2 linked regions of the Buchnera aphidicola (Macrosiphoniella sanborni) genome follow. The protein of the gene in region 2 interacts with the protein of the main gene of each other region in a pairwise test. Links are inferred from orthologs where the notes say so. Each region holds a gene or a part of one and is shown on either strand. Other genes may lie near its edges.

Region 1 (17,192 bases), 220 kb from region 2 along the record:
GTAATTGGTAAATTACGTTTATGTAATGTCTTAAAGTATAATGTTTCAATTATTTTTTGTTTGTGTGAATCTATTTTTTTTCCTTCTAAATAAGAATCAATGACATTATATGTAACACCTAAAATAGATTCATCATCTTGTTGAGGATAATTATCTTCTAAGTCAGCCATAGGCTTTTTAGAATATAAATGTTTAGGAGAATTTAATTCTTTTAATAATAATCGACCTTGTCTTTTATTTAAATGATAAATTGGATTAATGTCTGTTCCACCATCACCAAATTTTGTAAAAAATCCAGTAAGATGTTCTGCTGCGTTTCCTGTTCCAACGACTAGACCATTATACATAGCAGAAACACTATATTGTACTTTCATTCTTTCTCGAGCTTTTTCATTACCTCGTACATAATCTGAAATTATAATTCCTGATTTTTGTAAAGATTTTTCACTTCTTAAAACTGCTTGTTTGATGTTAATGTTAAAAATTTGATCTGGTTTTATGAAATGAATAGCATCTTGACAATCTTGTTCATCAGATTGAATTCCATATGGCATTCTTAATGCGATAAATTTATAATAAGTGTTGTTTGTTTCATGTCTTAACTCTTGAATAGTCATTTGACATAATTTTGCTGTTAATGTGGAATCTTGACCTCCACTAATACCTACTATTAAAGATTTTAGAGAAAGATTTTGCAATAGATATTTTTTTAGAAAATTAATACAATTTTGAATTTCAATTTTTGGAATAATTACTGATTTTACTTTCATTAATTTTATAATTTTTTTTTGTAACATAACAGTCTCTTAATTATTAGTAAAATAAAATATTTTTGAATTTAACTATATTATAATTGTGGATAATAAATTGAATAATTTAATTTTAGTTTTAAATTGTGGTAGTTCTTCTATAAAATTTGCAATATTAGATCCTAAAAATGAAAAAAAATATTTATCTGGTATTGTAGAATGTTTATTTTTATCAGAAACATATATTAAATGGTGTTGTTTAGAAAAAAAATATTATAAAAAAATAGGTTCAAATATGAACCATGAAGATGCTTTAAATTTTATTATAGATGAAGTTTTATTAAAACAAAAAAATATTTTTAATAATATAATAGGGATAGGACATAGAGTAGTACATGGAGGTAATGAAATTAAAAAATCTAGTTTAATTAATGACTATGTCATAACTTGTATTAAAAAATATATTTGTTTTGCGCCATTACATAATCCAGCAAATTTAATTGGAATTCAAACAGTTATAAAAAAATATCCTATTTTATCAGATAAAAATGTAGCAGTTTTTGATACATCTTTTTATCAAAATATGCCTGAAAGTTCTTTTTTGTATGCCATACCATACAACTTTTATAAAAAATATCAAATTAGACGTTATGGTGCGCATGGTATCAGTCATAAGTATGTTTCTTATAAAATTTCTGTTATTTTAAATAAAAAATTTGATTCTTTAAACTTAATTACATGTCATTTAGGTAACGGATGTTCAATTGCAGCTATTTGTAATGGAGTATGTGTCGATACTTCTATGGGATTAACACCTTTAGAAGGTTTAGTTATGGGTACACGAAGTGGAGATATAGATCCTGCAATTATTTTTTTTATGTATAAACAACTTAATATGAGTATAGATGAAATTGAAATGATTTTAAATAAAAAATCAGGTTTATTAGGTTTAAGTGGTGTTAGTAGTGATTTTCGTTATTTCGAGAAACAATATCATTTAACAGAAAAAGCAAAAAGATCTGTTCAAGTTTTTTGTCATCGTTTATCTAAATATATTGCAAGTTATATGAGTTTAATGGAAAATCGTTTAGATGCAGTAATTTTTACTGGTGGTATTGGAGAAAACGTATCTTTAATTCGAGAATTAGTTTTTTCTAAACTTTTTTTATTAGGTTTTAAAATTAATTCTAAACTTAATTGTTCTACTGTAGGAGGAAAATCAGGATTGATTACTGAATCCTCTTCTCATCCAGTATTTGTGATTGCAACAGATGAAGAATTAGCAATAGCTAAAGAAACTATTAAGATAATTAATAAAAAATAGTTATTTTAGTGTGAGTTTTATTTATATTAAAAATAGATATATAAAAATATATATAGGATAATTATGTCGCGTATTATAATGTTAATTCCTTTAGATCAAGATGTTGGTTTAACTACAATAAGTTTAAGTATTGTTTATTTTTTTTATAAACAACGAATCAATAAACAATCTTCTCAATCTATATTATATTTCTCTTGCATAAAAAATCAATTAGATCACACTACATTAATTATTAAAAAATATTTTTCTAAATTTATTCATATATTGGATGATATAGATTTTTCAAAGTCTTTTTTTGATTCTCCAGAATATATATCTTTATTTAATCAAGTGATGGAAATATGTTATAAAAAAAAAAAAATACATGAATTAATTTTAATTAAAGGTATAAAGAAGAATCAGAATATTAATTCTGCAAAAATTAATTATGATCTTTCTCAAAATCTTGATGCAGAAATAATATTTATAGCTAATTTAAATAATAATTCTAAACAATGTATTAAAAACAAAGAAGAAGAAATACATTTTTTTTTAAGACAGTACCGATATAAAAATGTTTTAGGTATTATTTTTAATAAAATTAACAACCCTTTTTTTTTAGAAAGAACAAATTCTCTTATAAAGAAACTAATGATTTTAAAAGAATTTAATAAAACAACAAAGCAGATAGAAATTTCAAAAAAAAATTTTACAGATGATTTTCTTTCGGTGATAGCTTGTATTCCTTGGAATAGAAATATTATACAAATCAATATTTTAGATATTTTTTATTTTTTAAATATAGAATATATTTATTTAATAAAAAATAAAAATCATATTATAGAAGAAATAATTATATTTGATGAAAGTAGTGAAAATATGTTAAAAAAAAAGTATTTAAATACTTTAGTAATTGTTTCTTTTAGTCGTATAGATAATTTTATAAACATTATAAAATTATTAGATCTCAAAAATAATAATATTTGTTGCGTAATATTCACGGGAGCGTTTGACTCAAAAAAAAATATTATTCTTTTATGCAGGTTATTAATTAAAAAATCTATTTCTGTTTTTTTTACAAAAAAATATACAATAGATATATTATCTAAATTACAAAATTTTAATTATAATATTACTTTCAAAGATGATCTTTATATTAAAAAATTACAAAAATTTATTTCTAGTTTTTTTGATTTTTCTAATATTTTTTTTATAAATAAAAATAATAATTATATCAAGACATATTCACCAAAAGAATTTTGTTATCGTTTAAAAATTCTATCACAGAAAAAAAATAAACGTATTATATTACCAGAATCATATGATGTTCGAATTTTAAGAGCAGTTTCAATATGTAATACAGATAATATTGCACAATGTGTATTATTAGGAGATTCTCAAAAAATTTATCAAATAGCATGTAATAATAATATTAATTTACATAAAAATGTTGAAATTATTAATCCTTCTCTTATAAAAAGAAAATATGTTTCACGTCTTTTAGAAATTCGAAAAGATAAAAGTTTGGATCAATTAACTGCTGAGAAACAAATAGAAAATAATATTTTTTTAGCAACTTTAATATTAGAAGCTAATCAAGTAGACGGATTAGTTGCTGGGGCAATTAATAAAACATCAGATACTATACGTCCAGCATTACAGATTATTAAAACACATCCTAATAATTTTTTAGTATCATCTATTTTTTTTATGTTATTACCAAATACAGTTTTAATTTATAGTGATTGCGGTATTAACATAGATCCTAATTCAGAAGAATTAGCAGAAATAGCAATTCAATCAGCGGAGTCATCAAAAATATTTGGAATAGAACCACGTATTGCTATGTTATCTTATTCAACTGGTTATTCTGGAAGTGGGTCTCAAGTTGAAAAAATAAGAAAAGCTACTAAGATTGTTAAAAATAAAAGACCTGATTTAATTATTGATGGTCCTATTCAATATGATGCTGCTATTTCAGAATCAATTCGTAAATTAAAAGCACCATATTCACCGATCGTAGGATCGGCGAATGTATTTATTTTTCCGGATTTAAATTCTGGGAACATAGCTTATAAAGCTGTGCAACGTTCTGCAAATATAATGTCTATTGGTCCAATATTACAGGGATTAAGAAAACCAGTAAATGATTTATCACGAGGTGCTTCAGTAGAAGAGATAATTTATACTATTGCATTAACATCAATTCAATCTGAATAATATAGTAGATTTTTATAATTTTTATTTTAAATTTTAATTATAATATCGCCATATGGTTTACAACAACATGGAAGTATGTCTTTTTTTTTTAATAAAGCAGCCATTGGCTGTTTTATTAAATAAAATACTTTTCCTTTGATTAATTCAATTCTGCATATACCACAATATCCAGAACAACATTGATATTCTATATAAACTTTATTTATTTGTAATACAGATAATAGTGAAATATTGTCTTTATAAATAATTTTTTTTTGAACATTTATTATTTTAATAATAGCATTTTTCATATTTTATAATTGAAATTTTTTAAATTCATGATCAGATATCTCTGAATCAATTTGACCGACTAAATATGAACTAATTTCTGTTTCTTGAGGTGCGTTTTGTATATAATCAGAAGTTAACCAATCGTTAATCCAAGGAATAGGGTTAGATTTTTTTTGAAAAAGAGGAGAAAAACCAAGAGATTGAATACGAATATTAGTAATATATTCTATATACTGAAATAAAATATCTTTATTTAATCCAAGCATAGAACCATTTTTAAATAGATATTCAGCCCATTGTTTTTCTTGTTGCGAAGCTATAAGAAATATATTAATTGCTTCTTTTTTAGACTCTAAAATTATATTTTTCATATCTTTATCATGTTCTATATTACTTAAGATGTTTAATATGTGTTGTGTCCCCGTTAAATGTAATGCTTCATCACGTGCTATTAATCTAATAATTTTTGCATTACCTTCCATAATTTCTCTTTCTGCAAATGCAAATGAGCATGCAAAACTAACATAGAATCTAATGGCTTCTAAAACATTAACGCTAATTAAACATAGATATAGTTTTTTTTTTAAAGACTTTAAATTTATATCAATTTTCTTTTGATTAATCATATGAATACCTTCACCTAATAAATGCCAATAACTAGTGAGTTCGATTAATTCATCATAATAAATAGAAATATTTTGTGCGCGATTATTAATATGTTTATTTGAAATAATATCTTCAAATATCAAAGAAGGAGAATTAAAAATATTTCTAATAATATATGTATAAGAACGTGAATGAATAGTTTCTGAAAAAGACCATGTTTCAATCCATGTTTCTAGTTCAGGAATAGAAATAATTGGTAAAAAGGCGATGTTTGGACTCCTCCCTTGAATTGAATCAAGTAATGTTTGATATTTTAAATTACTAATAAAAATATGTTTTTCATGATCAGGTAAGTTTTGAAAATCGATTCGATCACGAGAAAGATCTACTTCTTCAGGTCTCCAAAAAAATGATAATTGTTTTTCAATTAATTGTTCAAATATGTTGTATTTTTGTTGATCATATCGTGCAATATTGACAGGTTGTCCAAAAAACATTGGTTCTTTAAGTTGATCATTTTTTTTTTTTGAAAAAATTGTATAAGACATAGATATTTAACCTTAATTAACCTAAAATTAAATTTAATTATATATTTTTATATAGTACATGAACCACTTTCACATATGTTTTCGAATTGAGATTCAGATATAATATTTTTCTGATCTTCAGAACCATCGCGAGTATTTTGATAATATAATGTTTTTATACCAAGTTGATAAGAGAATAGTAAATCATATAAAAGTTGTTTCATGGGAATTTTGTTATTTAAAAATTTTTTTGGATCATAATTAGTATTAACTGAAATAGATTGATCAATAAATTTTTGCATAATACCAGCAAGTTGTAAATATCCTATATTATTTGGCATCTCCCAAAGTAATTCGTATTCTGATTTTAGTTTTTTATATTCTGGTACTACTTGTCTTAATATTCCATCTTTAGATACCTTAATACTAACAAAACCTCTTGGAGGTTCAATTCCATTGGTTGCATTAGATATTTGAGAAGATGTTTCTGAAGGCATTAAAGCAGATAATGTTGAATTTCTTAAACCATATTGTTTTATTTTTAAACGTAATTTATCCCAATTAAAATGGAGTGGTTCATGACATATTTTGTCAATATCTTTTTTATATGTATCAATAGGAAGTTTACCTAAATAATAATTAGTATGATGAAATAAAGAACATTTTCCTTTTTCTTTTGCTAGTTGACAAGAAGCTTCTAATAAATAATATTGCATAGCTTCAAAAGTTCTATGTGTTAAATTTTTTGCGCTACCATCTGAATAACGAACTTTGTTTTTAGCTAAGTAATAAGCAAAATTAATTACTCCAATTCCCAGAGAACGTCTAGACATAGCTGATTTTTTAGCTGATATTACTGGGTAATTTTGATATTCTAATATTTCATCAAGAGCGCGAACAGATAATATTGATAATTCTTTTAATTCATCAAGACTTTTAATCATACCTAAATTAAAAGCTGATAACGTACATAGTGCAACTTCTCCATTCATATCATTAACATCGTTTAATGCTTTTGTTGGTAAAGTAATTTCTAAGCATAAATTAGATTGTCTTATTGGCGCAAGAAGAGGATTAAATGAACTATGTGAATTGCAATGATCAACATGTTGTATATAAATACGTCCAGTAGAAGTTCGTTCTTGCATTATTAATGAAAATAATTCTAATGCTTTAATAGTTTTTTTTCTTATATTTGTATTTTTTTCATATGTTATATATATTTCTTCAAATTTTTTTTGATTAGAAAAAAAAGATTCGTATAAATCAGGAACATCAGAAGGACTAAATAATGTTATCATTTCTCCAGACAACATTCTTTGATACATTAATTTATTAATTTGAATTGCATAGTCAATATGACGTACTCTGTTGTCTTCTATTCCTCTATTATTTTTTAATACTAACAAGCTTTCTACTTCTAAATGCCAAATAGGATAAAAAACGGTTGCAGCACCACCTCTAACTCCGCCTTGTGAACAAGATTTTACTGCACTTTGAAAATATTTATAAAAAGGTATACAACCAGTATGAAATGCTTCTCCATTTCTAATAGGACTGCCTAATGCTCGGATTTGTCCTGTATTGATACCAATTCCTGCACGTTGAGAAACATATTTAACAATTGTACTTGCAGTAGCATTAATAGAATTTAAATTATCAGCACATTCAATTAATACACAAGAACTAAATTGACGAGTAGGTGTTCTAACGCCAGACATAATTGGTGTTGGTAAAGAAATTTTAAATGTTGAAATAGCATTATAAAAACGTTGAATGTAATTCATGCGAATATTTTTAGGGTATCGAGAAAATAAGCATGCAGATATTAAAATATATAGAAATTGTGCACTTTCATATATCTCTCCAGTGATTCGATTTTGTATTAAATATTTTCCTTCTAATTGTTTTACAGCAGCATATGAAAAATTCATATCTCTCCAATGATCAATAAAAGAATTCATATGTAAAAATTCTGAATAAGAGTAATCTTGTAATAATTTTTTGTCATATTTCCTTAATTTTACCATTTTTTTTACATGATCATATAATGCTGGTGGCGTAAATTGACCGTAAGCTTTTTTTCTAAGATGAAAAATAGCTAATCTTGCAGCCATATATTGATAATCTGGTGTTTTTTGTGATATTAGATCAGCTGCAGCTTTAATAATAGTTTCATGAATATTAATAGTAGTAATATTATTATAAAATTGAATACGAGAACATAACGCTACTTGTGATACAGAGACGTCATTTAATCCTTCTGATGCCCAATTAAGTACTTTATGAATTTTATCTAAATTAATTTTTTCTGTTCTTCCATCACGTTTAGTAACAAAGAGATTATTTTTCATAATAAATTTAACTTATTTTTAAATAGTATAAAGATGTATTTATTGAATTTACTTTAATAAATAACAAATAAACAGTTTTTTTACATAGGTTCAATAATTCTTTGTAAAGCAACTACTTTTTCATTTTTTGATGTTCTTATTAATATAACACCTTGTGTATTTCGTCTGAGTATTCCTACTTCTGAAACTCTAATTCTAACTAATGTACCTGCATTAGTAATCATCATGATTTGATCTTGTTCGACTACTTGTATTGCTCCTATAATTTTCCCGTTTTTTTTTGTAATTTTAATTGATATTACACCTTGAGTAGCACGAGATTTAATAGGAAAATCAGTAATTTTAGTACGTTTTCCATATCCATTTTGTGTTGCTATTAAAATACATCCTTTATTTTTAGGTACGATTAATGATACAACTTTATCATTTTTTTTAATTTTAATACCTTTTACTCCAGAAGCAGTACGTCCCATGGTGCGTACGCTTGTTTCTAAAAATTGTACTACTTTACCGTTTTGCGTAAATAACATAATATTATTATTACCATCAGTTAACGCTACGCCAATTAATTCGTCATTAGCATGTAAATTAATAGCAATAATGCCAGCAAATCTAGGTTTTTTGAATTGTTTTAAAGAGCTTTTTTTTACTCTTCCATGAGCGGTAGTCATAAAAATATTAAGATTATCTTTATATTCATGGACAGGTAATATAGCTGTAATTCTTTCTTTGGCACTCAATGGTAAAATATTAACTATAGGTTTTCCTTTCGCATGTCTACTAGATTCAGGTAATTGATAAACTTTCATCCAATATAAAATTCCTCTACTAGAAAAACATAGTATAGTATCGTGTGTATTTGCTATTATTAAACTTTCTATAAAATCTTCTTCTTTTATTTTTGCAGCTGATTTACCTTTTCCACCACGTCTTTGAGCATTATAATCAGAAAGAGGTTGATATTTTACATATCCTGAATGTGATAGTGTGACTACTACATCTTCTTGATTAATTAAATCTTCAAAATTAATATCAGTATGGTGATTAGTAATTTTTGTTTTTCTTTTATCACTAAAATTTTTTTGTATAGATAAGAGTTCTGATTGAATTACGTTCAACATACATTTTGGATTTTCAAGTATTTCTTTTAATTCTTTTTTTCTCTTTTTTAAATTATTATGTTCTGAAAAAATTTTATTTTGTTCTAAATTAGTTAATTTTTGTAGACGTAAATCTAATATAGCTTGTGCCTGTATTTCACTAAAATGATATTTTTTATTATCAGATAAAATATTTTTATTAAAAGGAGAATAACATTGTGTAATATTATGAGATGTCCATGCTTTTTGAATAATTAAATTTTTAGCATCTTTTGAATTTCCTGCACTTTTAATTATTTCAATAATTAGATTAATATTGATAAAAGCAGTATTTAATCCTTCAAGAATATGAAGACGGTGAGAAATTTTATTTAATTCAAAAATACTACGTCTAATAATTATTTCTTGTCTATGAGATAAAAAATTTTTTAATATCTCTTTTAAAGATAAAATCTTTGGTTGTCCTTGACATAAAGCAACCATGTTAATACCAAAAGATATTTGCAATTGTGTTAACGAATATAATTGATTTAAAATAATTTCTGATATTGCTTCTTTTTTAACTTCTATAACAATTCTCATTCCATCTTTGTCAGATTCATCACGTAAACCAGAAATTCCATCAATTTTTTTATCTTTTACTAATTCTGCTATTTTTTCAATTAAACGTGATTTATTTACTTGATAAGGTATTTCATCAAAAATAATAGATTCTTTTTTATTTTTTTTATTTTTTTCAATTGTATGACGTGCGCGAATATAAATTTTTCCTTTTCCTGTACGATAAGCTTCTTTGATTCCTAATGTTCCATTTATAATACCTGCTGTTGGAAAATCTGGTCCTGGAATATGTTTAATAAGTTCTTCAAGAGTAATATCTTGATTATTAATATAAGCCAAACATCCATTAATTACTTCATATAAATTATGAGGAGGAATATTTGTCGCCATACCAACAGCTATACCAGAAGAACCATTGATTAAAAGATTCGGTATTTTGGACGGTAGTATTTCAGGGATTTTTTCAGTATCATCATAATTCGGTAAAAATTCAACAGTGTTTTTTTCTAAATCACTTAATAATTCATGGGCTATTTTAGACATGCGTACTTCTGTATATCTCATTGCTGCGGCAGAATCACCATCTATAGAACCAAAATTACCTTGACCATCAATAAGCATATAACGTAATGAAAATTTTTGTGCCATACGAACTATGGCATCATATACAGCAGAATCACCATGTGGGTGATATTTTCCTATGACATCACCTACTACTCGAGCAGATTTTTTATATGGTTTGTTCCAATCATTATTTAAAACATACATTGCAAATAGTATTCTTCTATGAACAGGTTTTAAACCATCTCGAACATCCGGCAATGCTCTTCCGACTATTACAGACATAGAATAATCTAAATAAGAGCTTTTTAATTCATCTTCAATATTGACCTGTATAATTTTTTTCTCAGGTTCTTTCATAAAGCTTTCATCTCTTTAATAAGAAGTAATTTAATTAAGTAGAAAAGTATAACATAATTAAACAATTAGATGCATATAAAGAACATTATTCTGAATATCAAATAACTTTAAGATATTTTTTATATTAAAAATATTTGTTTATTTTAAATGAAAGTATTAATATAAAAAATAGTTATGAATATTAAAATTGTTAAAAGTAATATTATATTGCATAAAAAGTAATATTATATTGCATAATATATAACTTAAACTTAACAATGAGATGCAATTATGAAAGATAAAGAAAAGAATTTAATAGAAAATTTGTTTTATCGCTTAAAAAATACTGAATTAAACATGTCTGAAAGAGATGTATCAGCAGACAACTTAATTCAAAATTTGGTTTCTAAACAACCTTCTTCTCCTTATTATATGACTCAAACAATATTGATTCAAGAAACAGCTATAAAAAAAATGGGTATGAAAATTGAAGAATTAGAAAAAAGAATTCAAGTATTAAATCAAGAAATATCAAATAAAAAGCCTAGTTTTTTATCTAGTTTTTTTAAAAAAAATACTGATTTTCAATCTTCTCAACCAATGTCTAATAATATTTGGAGAAATAAAGAAAATATTTCACAAACGCATGCTACTAATTTACCTCCATCATCTATTACTCAACCTTCACCTATAGTTAATAATACAATCGGAAATAGTGCTACTAGAAGTAGTGGTTTTTTAAGTAGTGCATTACAAACAGCAACAGGAGTGGCTGGTGGTATGATTTTAGGAAATATGTTAATGAGTGCATTTAATCATGTGAATAAACCAGAAGAAGAAATCTTTGATACGGTTAATAAATTCAATCAAGATGATAATGCAGAAAGACATTTTTTTGATAATCACACACAAAGTGATTTAGTGAATTATCAATCTGATGATATTATAGATTCTAACAAATATAATGAATGTACTGCAGAAGACTTCAGTAGCGATGTTGATGATGTGAATAATTTTGATACTGATGATGATAATTTCATTTAAAAAAATATTTTATAATCATATATTATTTGTTATCTATATCTATTAGTCTAAAATTTAAAAAAAATAAAGCCAGCATAAAATATTTTTTTGCTGACTTTAATTTTTTTTAAGAATATTTGCTGAGATATTCAGCAATTCCTTCGGAAGAAGCTTTAATGCCTTTTTCTCCCTTAGTCCAATTAGCAGGACACACTTCTCCAAATTGATTATGAAAATCTAATGCATCTACCATACGTATGGTTTCTTTAATGTTTCTACCAAATGGTAAATCATTAACAATTTGATGACGTATAATCCAATTAGAATCAATTAAAAATGTAGCTCTTAATGCTACACTTAATTTGGGATGTTCAATACCATAAGCTTTTTGAATATCGTGTTTTATATCAGAGATCATAGGGAAAAGAATTTTTCCAATACCACCATTTTTAGGTAATATGTTTTGCCATGCTTGATGAACAAAAACACTATCAATTGATACTCCTACAATCTTGACGTGTCTTTTTTCAAATTCTAAATAGAGTTGATTTAATTCAATGATTTCAGAAGGGCAAACGAAAGTAAAATCCATAGGCCAGAAAAATAATATGACAGATTGATTATTAGAATATTTTTTCAGATCAAAATCTTCAATAATTTTACCGTTGGATAAAACTGCTGGAGCGATAAAGTTTGGAGCAGTTTGTGTTACTAAAACCATATTTTCTCCTTAATTTTTATAATATTAAAAAAATATTTTTTAATTGTAAAAAATGTTAAAATATCATTTTTAGCTGAAACTTTACTAAAATGGAAAAAAATATGAAAAAAATTTTATCTTGGACAGATGTTTTATCACAAGAAAAAAAAAAGTATTTTATTGATATTATGCGATTTCTTAAAAAAGAACGTTTAAAAAAAACGATTTATCCTCAACAAAAAGATATATTTAACGCTTTTATTTTGACACATTTCAATGATATAAAAGTAGTGATTCTTGGACAAGACCCGTATTTTTCAAAAAATCAAGCACATGGTTTATCTTTTTCTGTTCCTAAATCTTATAATATACCACCTTCTTTACAGAATATATATAAAGAATTAAATAGTGATTTTAAAAAAAATGTTATTTTTAAACATGGATGTCTTGAAAGTTGGGCTAATCAAGGTGTTTTTTTATTAAATACTATTTTAACTGTTGAATCAGGTAAGCCAAAATCACATAATTCTATAGGATGGAACATTTTTACTGATACAGTAATTTCTAAGATTAATCAATATAGAAATTCTATTATTTTTTTATTGTGGGGAACTAATGCACAAAAAAAAGATATTTTTATTAATAAAAATAAGCATTATATATTAAGAGCGTCTCATCCCTCTCCTTTATCAGCATATAGAGGATTTTTAGGGTGTAAACATTTTTCATTAACTAATCAAATTTTATTAAATAATAGAAAAAAACCAATTGATTGGTTCGCAATTTAAAAAAATATTAATTTTTTTAATTAAAATTTAAATATCTCAATTTTTTATTATTAAAAAATTATTTTTTTGCAATTATTACAATAGCTTTTCTTAATAATACTTTATTAAAAGTAAATCCTTGTTTTTTAACAGAAATAATATGATTAGGTAATATATTTGAAGATGATTCTATCGCAATAGAAGTATGCAATTTAGAATTAAAAACTTCGTTTTTTTTGCCTTCAATTTTTAATCCGAATTTAGATAATATATTTAATAAAGATTGTAATGTAAGTTTAATACCTTCTATGAAAGGTTGATCTTTTTTTTTAAATGAGTTAGATGATATTATAATATCTTCTAAAGTTTCTATGATGGGAAAAATAGTTTTTAAGAATTTTTCTATTTCAGTTTCTTTTATAATATTTATTTGTTCTAAAGTATTTTTTTGTATGTTTTCTATTTTTGCTAATGTACGTAATTTAATATCATTAATTTTATTTTGGTTTTGAGATAATTGTAATTTTAATTCTTCTATTTTTTTATTTTGGCATATAATGATATCATTAATTTTTTCTTTATGATCTTCTATAATTGTTCTATTTTGATTCTTTTTATTATCCATAATATTTACCATTTTTTTATATGAATTATTAAATTATTATAAGGTTTATAATTAATCTTTCAAGGTTATTTATTATTAAAATACAACATACATTACGTTATTTTTTATTAGGAAGTTTTTTTTAATGAATCAATATTTTAGTTCTATTGGTATTATTGGTCGTCCACGTTATACAAGTGCATTAATAACACATAAAAAATTATATAAATGGTTAATAAAAAATGGTTATGAGGTTTTTGTTGAATCTTCTATTGCACAAGAACTAAAATTAGATAATCCTAAAACTGCTACATTAATTGAAATTGGGCAATCTTGTGATTTAGCTATTGTAATAGGAGGAGATGGTAATCTATTATGCGCAGCACGTATTTTATCGCTTTATGATATTAAAATTATTGGAATTAATAGAGGAAATTTGGGTTTTCTCACTGATTTAAATCCAGCAACTAGTTTAAAAAAATTATCAGAAGTATTATCTGGAAAATATTGTTTAGAAAATCGATTTTTATTAGATGTACAAATTTGTGAAAAAAAAATGATTTCTAAATCTAGTATAGCAATTAATGAAGTAGTTGTACATACAAAAAATTTGGCTCATATGATAGAATTTGAAGTTTATATTGATAATAAATTTTCTTTTTCTCAGAGAGCTGACGGTTTAATTATTTCAACTCCAACAGGTTCAACTGGATATTCGTTATCAGCTGGTGGACCAATTATTTCAACATCTTTAGATGCTATTCTTTTAGTACCAATGTTTCCACATACTTTATCTGCACGTCCATTAGTTATTCATAATGATAGTGTTATTTGTTTAAAATTTTCTAATATTGAAAGAAATTTAAAAATTAGTTGTGATAATCAAAACATTTTAACTATAAAGAAAAATGAACGTGTATTTATTCGTCGGAGTGGTTATTATTTAAATCTTATTCATCCTAAAAGTTATAACTATTTTAAAATATTAAATTCTAAATTAAATTGGTCTAAAAAATTTTTTTAGATATTTTTATAACTATTATTAAAACTATTTGTTTAAATAATGGATATTATGTGTTAATTATCAATATAAATGATTTTGGAGCTGGCGGGATTTGAACCCGCGTCCAAAATTTCTACGAATAAAGCACTACATGCTTAGTTTTTCTGCATTATATTTCATTATCTAATTTGGAAAAACACATTTTAGATATATAGCTTGTAATTTTTTTGTTCATGTCATCGTCAAGCTTGATAAACATGTTTTCTCTTTTTTTGACTTTCCTTTGTTCTCGTCCTAAGAGGGAGGCTGAGGAGGAAAGGCTTTAAAACAGTTTTTTAGGCTGCTAAAGCATAGTTATATTTATTATTTGCAGCTATTTTTTTTACGGTTTTTATCGAGGCAAACCGTTCCTCGGCATGCACTTTACTTTGTTGATAATTTTGTCGAATCCAAAAACAGCCCCTTTTAAATTAAGTATTGCAAAAAAAAATATTTTTGTCTATTAATTATTTTAAAGTTTTTTAAAAATAGTTTTTATAGTATAAGATTTTTTTAAATATATATATTGTATAATTTTACAAACAGGAATAAATATGAATATTATAAAAAAAATAAAGGATCAAATTAAAAATAATATTATTTTAATTTATATGAAAGGTACTCCAACGTCTCCTAGTTGTGGTTTTTCTGCTCAAGCGGTACAAGCTTTATCTGCGTGTGGTGAGAAATTTGCATATGTTGATGTTTTAGAAAATACAGATATTAGAAACGAATTGCCAAAATATGCTAATTGGCCTACTTTTCCTCAGTTATGGGTAGATGGTGAATTAATTGGAGGTTGTAGTATTATACTTGAAATGTTAGAAAATGGTGAGTTAAAAAAATTAATATCAGAAAAAGTAAAAAATAATAGAATTATATCCGAAGAATAATTAATATAAATAGAAAATATAATTAAAATAGTAAGATATGACATTATATAAAAGATTTTATTTTTCTAATCTGTTTTTATTAATGTCATATCTTTTTTTTATTGAATTATTTTGATATTTTTCATAAAAAAATATTTTTAGAAATACTATGTTTTCATGTTATGAATAGGCCATCCACCTAATCGTTTCCAACGATTAACTAATTCGCAAAAAAGATTAGCAGTTTGTAAAGTATCATATAGTGCTGAATGGGCTTGATTATTGTCAAATGATAATCCAATAGCTTTACAGGCTTTAGCTAATACTGTTTGTCCTACTACTAATCCACTTAAAGCTGCAGTATCAAATGTTACAAATGGATGAAAAGGGTTATTTTTTATATTTACTCTATGAATGGCAGCCATTAAAAAATTATGGTCAAAATTGGCATTATGAGCTACAACAATCCCTCGAGTGCATCTTTCTGTTTGAATGCCTTTATTAACTATATCAAATATAGATTGAATTGCTTTTTTCTCGCTAACTGCACCACGTAACGGATTAAATGGATCAATTTTATTAAAAGCTATTGCATCAGAATTTATTATTGAACCTTTAAATGGTTTTATATGAAAATGAAGTGTATTTTCTTTATGCAACCATCCTAAATTATCCATTTTTAGTGTAATCATAGCAATTTCTAATACTGCGTCAGTATTCGCATTAAATCCTGCTGTTTCAATGTCTATAACAACAGGATAAAATGTGCGAAATCTATTGCTTAATAGATTAAATGATTGAGTTGTAGACATCAAAATCTCATGTTTTAAAAAACTTTGTGTTTAATATAGTTAATTTGTTATATATTTTGATAATTTTATCTCAGTAACTTTTAAAAAAATGTACAATGATTCTTGTATAATATTAAATAATTGTACTATAATTTGTAAAAATATTTAATATTATAACATTAAGTTAATACTTAAAAGATATTGTATAATAATTTTTATTATAATGACATTGGAAAAATAAAATGAGTTACATTCTCCCTGCTTTGCCGTATTCATATGATGCATTAGAACCTTTTTTTGATGAACAAACTATGAAAATTCATCATACTAAGCATCATCAAAATTATATTAATAATACTAATACTATTTTAGAAAATACAACTTTTTCTTCATTATCTATTGAAGAATTAATTTCGATTTTAAATGAAATTATTTTAGACAATAAAAATGTATTACGTAATAATGCAGGTGGACATATCAATCATAGTTTTTTTTGGAAGGGTTTAAAAATTGGAAGTGTTTTAACACATGATTTTAAAAGAGAAATAGAAAAACAATTTGGAGATTTTGAGTCTTTTAAAGAACAATTTGAATCAGTAGCATTGAATCATTTTGGATCTGGATGGGTTTGGTTAGTGAACCAAAATGGTATTTTGTCAATAGTGTCTACTATTAATCAAGATAGTCCTCTTATGGGTAAAATAATATCTAAAACTTTTGGTAGTCCTATTATTGGATTAGATCTTTGGGAACATGCTTATTATTTAAAATATCAAAATAGAAGATTAGATTATATTAAATCT
Region 2 (6,759 bases):
TGCTTTGTATTGTTTTCCACCACTTATAAAAACTGCATACATAAAAACTCCAGTTATATTATTTTAAATTTTACAAAATATGATACTTATATAATTTTTATATCAGCTCCTAATTTATTTAATTTATCAGGAAATGAATCGTATCCTCTAAAAAGATGATGAGCATGATTAACTATTGTTACACCTATAGCAATACAGCTTGCTAATATTAATGTAGCTGATCCCCGTAAATCGCTACACAAAACATCAGAAGATATTAATTTCGGTATACCAAAAGATGTAATAGTATTATTTTTAATTTTTATTTTAGCACCCATTTTAATTAATTCAGAAGCATAAATAAATCGATTTTCAAAAATAGTTTCAGTGATGCTACCAACACCGGTAGAAATTATATTCAATAATGTAAATTGAGATTGCATATCTGTTGGTAATCCTGGATATGGAGCAGTTTTAATATTTAAAGATTTTGGACGTTTTCCTCTCATATCTAATTTAATCCAATCTTTTCCTGTTGTAATTTTAGCTCCAGATTTACTCAAATGAATTAATACATTTGTTAAATGTTTAGGTTCTGTTTTATGACAAATAATATAACCTTTTGAAATTGTCGCTCCTATTAAAAATGTTCCTGTTTCAATTCTATCTGGAATAATTTTGTGTGTCCCACCTTTTAACTTTAATACACCGTGAATATATATTTTTTTACTACCTGCACCAGTGATATTGGCACCTATAGAATTTAAAAATTTTGCAGTATCAATAATTTCTGGTTCGCAAGCTGCATTATCAATAATAGTTAAACCTTCAGCTAATGTAGCAGCACTCATTATTGTAATAGTAGCGCCTACACTAATTTTTTCCATAAAAATATATTTTCCCTGAAAACGTCCTTTAACATGAGCATTAATATAATTTTTATTTATATTAATAGTTGCACCTAATTGAGTTAAACCATGTATATGTAAATCTATTGGTCTACTACCTATTTTACATCCGCCGGGTAAAAATATTTTAGCTTTTCTAAAACGTGCTAAAAGAGGACCTAGAGTCCAAATTGATGCTCTAATTTTATTAATTAAATAATATGGTGCACAAAAAATATTTATTGAACTTGTATCAATGTGAAGTATTTTATCTTTTTTTATTTTAGCCCCTAGATGTATAAGTAATTTTAGAGCTATTTGAATATCAGTTAAATTAGGTACATTACTAATTTTAATTTTTTCTTCTGTTAATATAGTCATAAATAAAATTGGTAATGCTGCATTTTTTGATCCAGAAATAATTACATTACCATTTAAGTGTTTATTTCCTTGTATGCATAATTTATTCATGTATTAATAAATCTCTATTATATTTTTTTGAATAATAATTATTAATTTTTTATTTTTTCCCATTCTTCGTCTGTATAAGAAGTAATAGATACTGCATGAATATGTTTTTCTGTAATCATTGGAATTAAAGGTGCATAAACTATTTGTTGTCGTTTTACTGAACTGAATCCTTTAAATATTTTTCCAATAGCAATGATTTGAACATGTTGATTGTCTCCTGTAACGTATATTTTTGTTAAATCTAATTGTTTTATGAGTAATGATTTGATTTGTTTATTATCCATTTTGAAATCTGCTTGTGATTTTAGTCTTTTTTAATATAAATGATTTTTTAATATTGATGTTATGGAATTTCATGATGATAAATAACATGAGGTTATTAATATTTTAATTGTAAAAGTTCAAAATAGTGAATCTAAATTGTTAAAATTTTGATAAATTGTATTGTTTAATTTAAAATAGATAAGTATATTTTAAAAATATTTTCATAATCTATAAAATTCTATTAAATAAATATTTTTAATACAAAATGCTATCTTTAATATCTCACTTCAAAAATATAAAAATATAATATACGATACATATCATATTTAAAAAAATATAATGTTATTATATATAGTTATCTTTTTATATAGTTATCTTTTAGTTATTTTTAATACTTATAGTTATTTTTAATACTTAGTTATTTTTAATACTTATTATAATTTAACAGGTTTAAAAATTTTAAAAAGTATTTTTTATAAGTTGTTTGAAAATATTGTATCAGTAGAAAAGGAGTATTTGTATTATGATTAATTTAATCCCCATGACTGTGCGAGGTGCAGAAAAACTTCTTCAAGAACTAAAAATATTAAAAACGATAAAACGTCCCCGTATTATTCAAGCAATAGTAGAAGCTAGAGAACATGGTGATTTAAAAGAAAATGCTGAATATCATTCAGCTCGTGAAGAACAAAGTTTTTGTGAAGGAAGAATTAAAGAAATTGAGTTAAAATTATCTAATTCTCAAATTATCGACATAAAAAAAATATCTAATACTGGTCGAGTGATTTTTGGTACTACTGTTACAATTTTAAATATAAACAGCAATGAAATATTTACATATAAAATTGTAGGAGATGATGAATCTGATTTTAAAAAAAATTTAATTTCTATTAATTCTCCAATCTCAAGGGGTCTTATTGGGAAAAAAATTGGTGATATTGAGAATATTTCTACACCTGGTGGAAATGTTGAATATAAGATTTTAAAAATTGATCATATATAGTATGAATAAATGAAAAATACAAATATTTGTTTTATTTAATTTTATAAAAAACATCAATTCAATAATAAAATCAAACTAGTGCAAATATGATTTCTAAAAAAAAAAGAAAAAGTTCTCGTCATTGGCTTTTAGAACATTTGACTGATCCATATGTTAAAGAAGCAAAAAAAAATAATATACGTTCAAGAGCTTGGTTTAAATTAGAACAACTAGATAAAAATAATAAATTATTTAAAACTGGTATGAATATTATTGATTTAGGTGCTGCTCCTGGAAGTTGGTCTCAATATGCCGTGAAAAAGATAGGAACAACAGGTTCTGTTATAGCATGTGACATCTTACCTATAAAACCAATCACAGGTGTTAATATTTTTCAAGGAGATTTTCGTAATCAAAAAATATTAAATAACATGCTAGATTCTTTTAAAAATATTACTTTTAATTTAGTGATGTCAGATATGGCTCCAAATATAACAGGACATTGTTCTATTGATATGCCTCGTATTATTGAATTGTCTAGGTTAGCATTAAAAATATCAAATGATGTTTTATCCAGAAATGGTATATTTTTATTAAAATCATTTCAAGGGGAAGGTTTTAACGAATTATATCAAGAGATTAAGATATTTTTTAAAAAAGTGAAAATCTGTAAACCTAAAACTTCTCGAACAAGATCTCGAGAAATCTTCATTATAGCGACCAGATGATATAATATCTGTGTTGTTTTTTAAATATAGATTGAATGAGAGGTTGTTCCTTTGAGTGACATGGTTAAAAATCTGATCTTCTGGTTAGTTATCACAATTGTATTAATGTCTGTTTTTCAGAATTTCAATACTAACGATGTAAATAATCACAAAGTTGATTATTCAACTTTTTTATCCGAAGTGAATCAAGATCAAGTTCGTGAAGCATATATTAATGGACGTATGATTAGTGTTATAAAGAAAGATAGTAGTAAATATACTACCTATATTCCCATTAATGATCCTAAACTTTTAGATAATCTTTTAACAAAAAAAGTCAAAATTATTGGAGCAATTCCAGAGGAACCTAGTCTTCTTATCTCAATTTTTATTTCTTGGTTTCCTATGTTATTGTTAATTGGGGTATGGATTTTTTTTATGCGTCAAATGCAAATAGGTGGTGGAAAAGGTGCAATGTCGTTTGGAAAAAGCAAAGCACGAATGCTATCAGAAAATCAAATTCAAACTACTTTTGCAGACGTTGCTGGATGTGATGAAGCAAAAGAAGAAGTTAGTGAATTAGTTGAATATCTTAAAGAACCTAGTCGTTTTCAAAAATTAGGAGGAAAAATCCCTAAAGGTGTGTTAATGGTTGGTCCACCTGGTACTGGTAAAACATTACTTGCTAAAGCAATAGCTGGAGAAGCTAAAGTTCCCTTTTTTACGATTTCTGGTTCTGATTTTGTTGAAATGTTTGTAGGTGTTGGTGCTTCTAGAGTTAGAGATATGTTTGAACATTCTAGAAAATCTGCACCATGTATAATTTTTATTGATGAAATTGATGCAGTAGGTCGTCAAAGAGGAGCAGGATTAGGTGGTGGTCATGATGAAAGAGAGCAAACATTAAATCAAATGTTAGTAGAAATGGACGGTTTTGATGGGAATGAAGGTATTATTTTAATAGCTGCTACTAATCGACCTGATGTTTTAGATCCAGCTCTTTTACGCCCAGGTCGTTTTGATCGTCAAGTGATTGTTCCTCTTCCAGATATTCGTGGAAGAGAACAAATTTTAAAAGTACATATGAGAAAAGTACCTTTATCTAAAGATGTTGACCCTATGATTATCGCTCGTGGTACACCTGGTTTTTCAGGTGCTGACTTAGCCAATTTAGTGAACGAAGCTGCTCTTTTTGCAGCTAGACTTGATCATCGTGTAGTCTCTATGTTGGAATTTGAAAAAGCTAAAGATAAAATGATGATGGGTTCTGAACGCAGATCAATGGTTATGAGTGAATTTCAAAAAGAATCAACAGCATATCACGAAGCTGGACATGTTATTATTGGAAGACTAGTTCCCGATCATGACCCTGCACATAAAGTAACTATTATTCCAAGGGGCCGTGCATTAGGTGTCACGTTTTTTTTACCTGAATCAGATACATTAAGTATTAGTCGTCAAAAATTAGAAAGTCAAATATCTACTTTATACGGTGGTCGTTTAGCTGAAGAAATTATTTATGGTTCTAAAAATGTATCTACTGGGGCTTATAATGATATTAAAGTTGCTACTAGTTTAGCACGAAATATGGTAACACAATGGGGGTTTTCAGAAAAGTTAGGGCCTTTATTATATGCAGAAGAGGAAGGAGAAATATTTTTAGGTCGTTCTGTAGCTAAAGCAAAACATATGTCAGATGAAACAGCTAGAATTATTGATGAAGAAGTTAAACTATTAATTGAAGTAAATTATAAAAGAGCACGAAATATTTTAAATGAAAATATTGACATATTACATGCAATGAAAGAAGCATTAATAAAATATGAAACAATTGATGCATTTCAAATAGATGATTTAATGGAAAGAAGAGAAGTCCGTAAACCTATAGGATGGATTGAGACAGAAATTAATAAATAGTTTTTAATTGAGAAATATAAATATATTTTATATAAATATTTTTAAAAATATTTATTTTTTAATGTTTAGTATTCTTTCATTGAAAATATCTTAAAATAAGATGAAGTGACAAAGGTATTATAACTTCATCTTGTTTTTAATATTAAACTAATATAAAAATATTTTTAATAATGATACAGGGATAAATAGTCATGACTCTTTTAAAATATTTTAAAACAGATGGAATTCGCGGAAAAGTAGGACATCATCCGATTACACCAAATTTTTTATTAAATTTAGGATGGTCAATTGGTACAGTGTTGGGAAAAAATAAGAATAAAAAAATAATTATAGGAAGAGATACACGCATTTCTGGATCTATGTTACAGTCTATTGTAGAATTCGGAATTTTATCTACAGGAGTGTCTACTTTATTAGCTGAGTGCATCCCTACTTCAGCGATTGCGTATTTTACAAGATTTTTTAATGCTTCTGGTGGTGTTGTAATTTCTGCTTCTCATAATCTTTTTTATGATAATGGTATAAAAATTTTTTATAAAAATGGAATTAAATTAACTAAAAAAATTGAATTGAATATTGAAAATTATATAAATGATACTTTTTGCTATTCGAATATTAATCACTTTGGTTTTTCTCAACATATAATTAATCCTGAAAGGCAATATATAAATTTTTGTAAAAATACTTTTCCTAAAAATATAAATTTATCATATTTCACTATTGTTTTAGATTGTGCGAATGGTGCAACATCTAATATAGCATCAAAAGTTTTTCAAGAATTAGGTGCGAAGGTAATCACAATTTCTGCTAATCCTAATGGAGTGAATATAAATGAAAATTCAGGATCAACTAATACTGTACAATTAAAAAAAAGGGTTTTGTTAGAACAAGCTAATATTGGATTAGCATTTGATGGTGATGGAGATCGAGTAATTATGATAGATCATTTAGGAAATCAAATAAATGGAGATCAAATAATTTATATTATTGCAAAAGAATATTTAAAAAATAAACAATTATTAGGTGGTGTAGTTGGAACTTTAATGACTAATATTGGTCTAATTTTAAGTTTAAAAAAATTAGGAATTCCTTTTTATCAAGCAAAAATAGGAGATCGTAATATATATCAAAAGATGAAGGAAAAAAAATGGATACTAGGAGGAGAACAATCAGGTCATATTATTTTATTAGATAAACATTCTACTGGAGATGGAATTATAGCAAGTTTACAAGTATTTTTAAGCATGATTAATAATAATACGTCTTTATATCATTTAACACATGAAATAAAATTATTTCCCCAAGTTTTGTTAAATATCTCTTTAAAAAATAAAAAAAAATTTTATCAACATGTAAAAATAAAAAATATTCTTAATAAATATCAAGATATTTTAGGAAAAAATAGTCTTGTTTCCATCCGTGAATCTGGAACAGAACCATGTGTGAGAATTATGGTACAAGGTGAGAATTATTCTAAAGTGCATGAATTATCTCAATATATTTCTGAGACGATTAAATTACTGTGACAGTATTAAAAATATTTGTTATATAA

Evidence for each region.
Region 1: the proteins of D9V74_RS01815 (region 2) and grxD interact in binary tests that used the Escherichia coli proteins (3 or more experiments, as listed by UniProt). The link is inferred for Buchnera aphidicola (Macrosiphoniella sanborni) from one-to-one orthologs.

What each region holds. Positions count from the first base shown.
Region 1 is NZ_CP034864.1:180,051-197,242, forward strand. Bases 14,256-16,949 are described here. They hold grxD (Grx4 family monothiol glutaredoxin), read left to right. Parts: upstream 14,256-15,280; coding sequence 15,281-15,619; downstream 15,620-16,949. Other genes in these bases: nadK (NAD(+) kinase), read left to right, coding at 14,256-14,708; rnt (ribonuclease T), read right to left, coding at 15,766-16,410; D9V74_RS00890 (Fe-Mn family superoxide dismutase), read left to right, coding at 16,632-16,949. In the rest of the region: nadE (ammonia-dependent NAD(+) synthetase), read right to left, coding at 1-797; D9V74_RS00820 (acetate kinase), read left to right, coding at 856-2,073; pta (phosphate acetyltransferase), read left to right, coding at 2,137-4,272; class I ribonucleotide reductase maintenance protein YfaE, read right to left, coding at 4,299-4,562; nrdB (class Ia ribonucleoside-diphosphate reductase subunit beta), read right to left, coding at 4,566-5,696; nrdA (class 1a ribonucleoside-diphosphate reductase subunit alpha), read right to left, coding at 5,744-8,029; gyrA (DNA topoisomerase (ATP-hydrolyzing) subunit A), read right to left, coding at 8,110-10,611; D9V74_RS00850 (DUF2076 domain-containing protein), read left to right, coding at 10,882-11,634; D9V74_RS00855 (peroxiredoxin), read right to left, coding at 11,741-12,334; ung (uracil-DNA glycosylase), read left to right, coding at 12,436-13,101; nucleotide exchange factor GrpE, read right to left, coding at 13,160-13,705; more of nadK, read left to right, coding at 13,830-14,255; more of D9V74_RS00890, read left to right, coding at 16,950-17,192. UniProt on the Escherichia coli protein: Monothiol glutaredoxin involved in the biogenesis of iron-sulfur clusters.
Region 2 is NZ_CP034864.1:407,259-414,017, reverse strand. What follows is about bases 1-2,849. They hold D9V74_RS01815 (BolA family protein), read right to left. Parts: upstream 1,622-2,849; coding sequence 1,379-1,621; downstream 1-1,378. Other genes in these bases: rlmE (23S rRNA (uridine(2552)-2'-O)-methyltransferase RlmE), read left to right, coding at 2,691-2,849; greA (transcription elongation factor GreA), read left to right, coding at 2,125-2,604; murA (UDP-N-acetylglucosamine 1-carboxyvinyltransferase), read right to left, coding at 87-1,337; rplU (50S ribosomal protein L21), read right to left, coding at 1-42. Also shown: more of rlmE, read left to right, coding at 2,850-3,311; ATP-dependent zinc metalloprotease FtsH, read left to right, coding at 3,372-5,207; glmM (phosphoglucosamine mutase), read left to right, coding at 5,399-6,733. UniProt on the Escherichia coli protein: Involved in cell resistance against acid stress.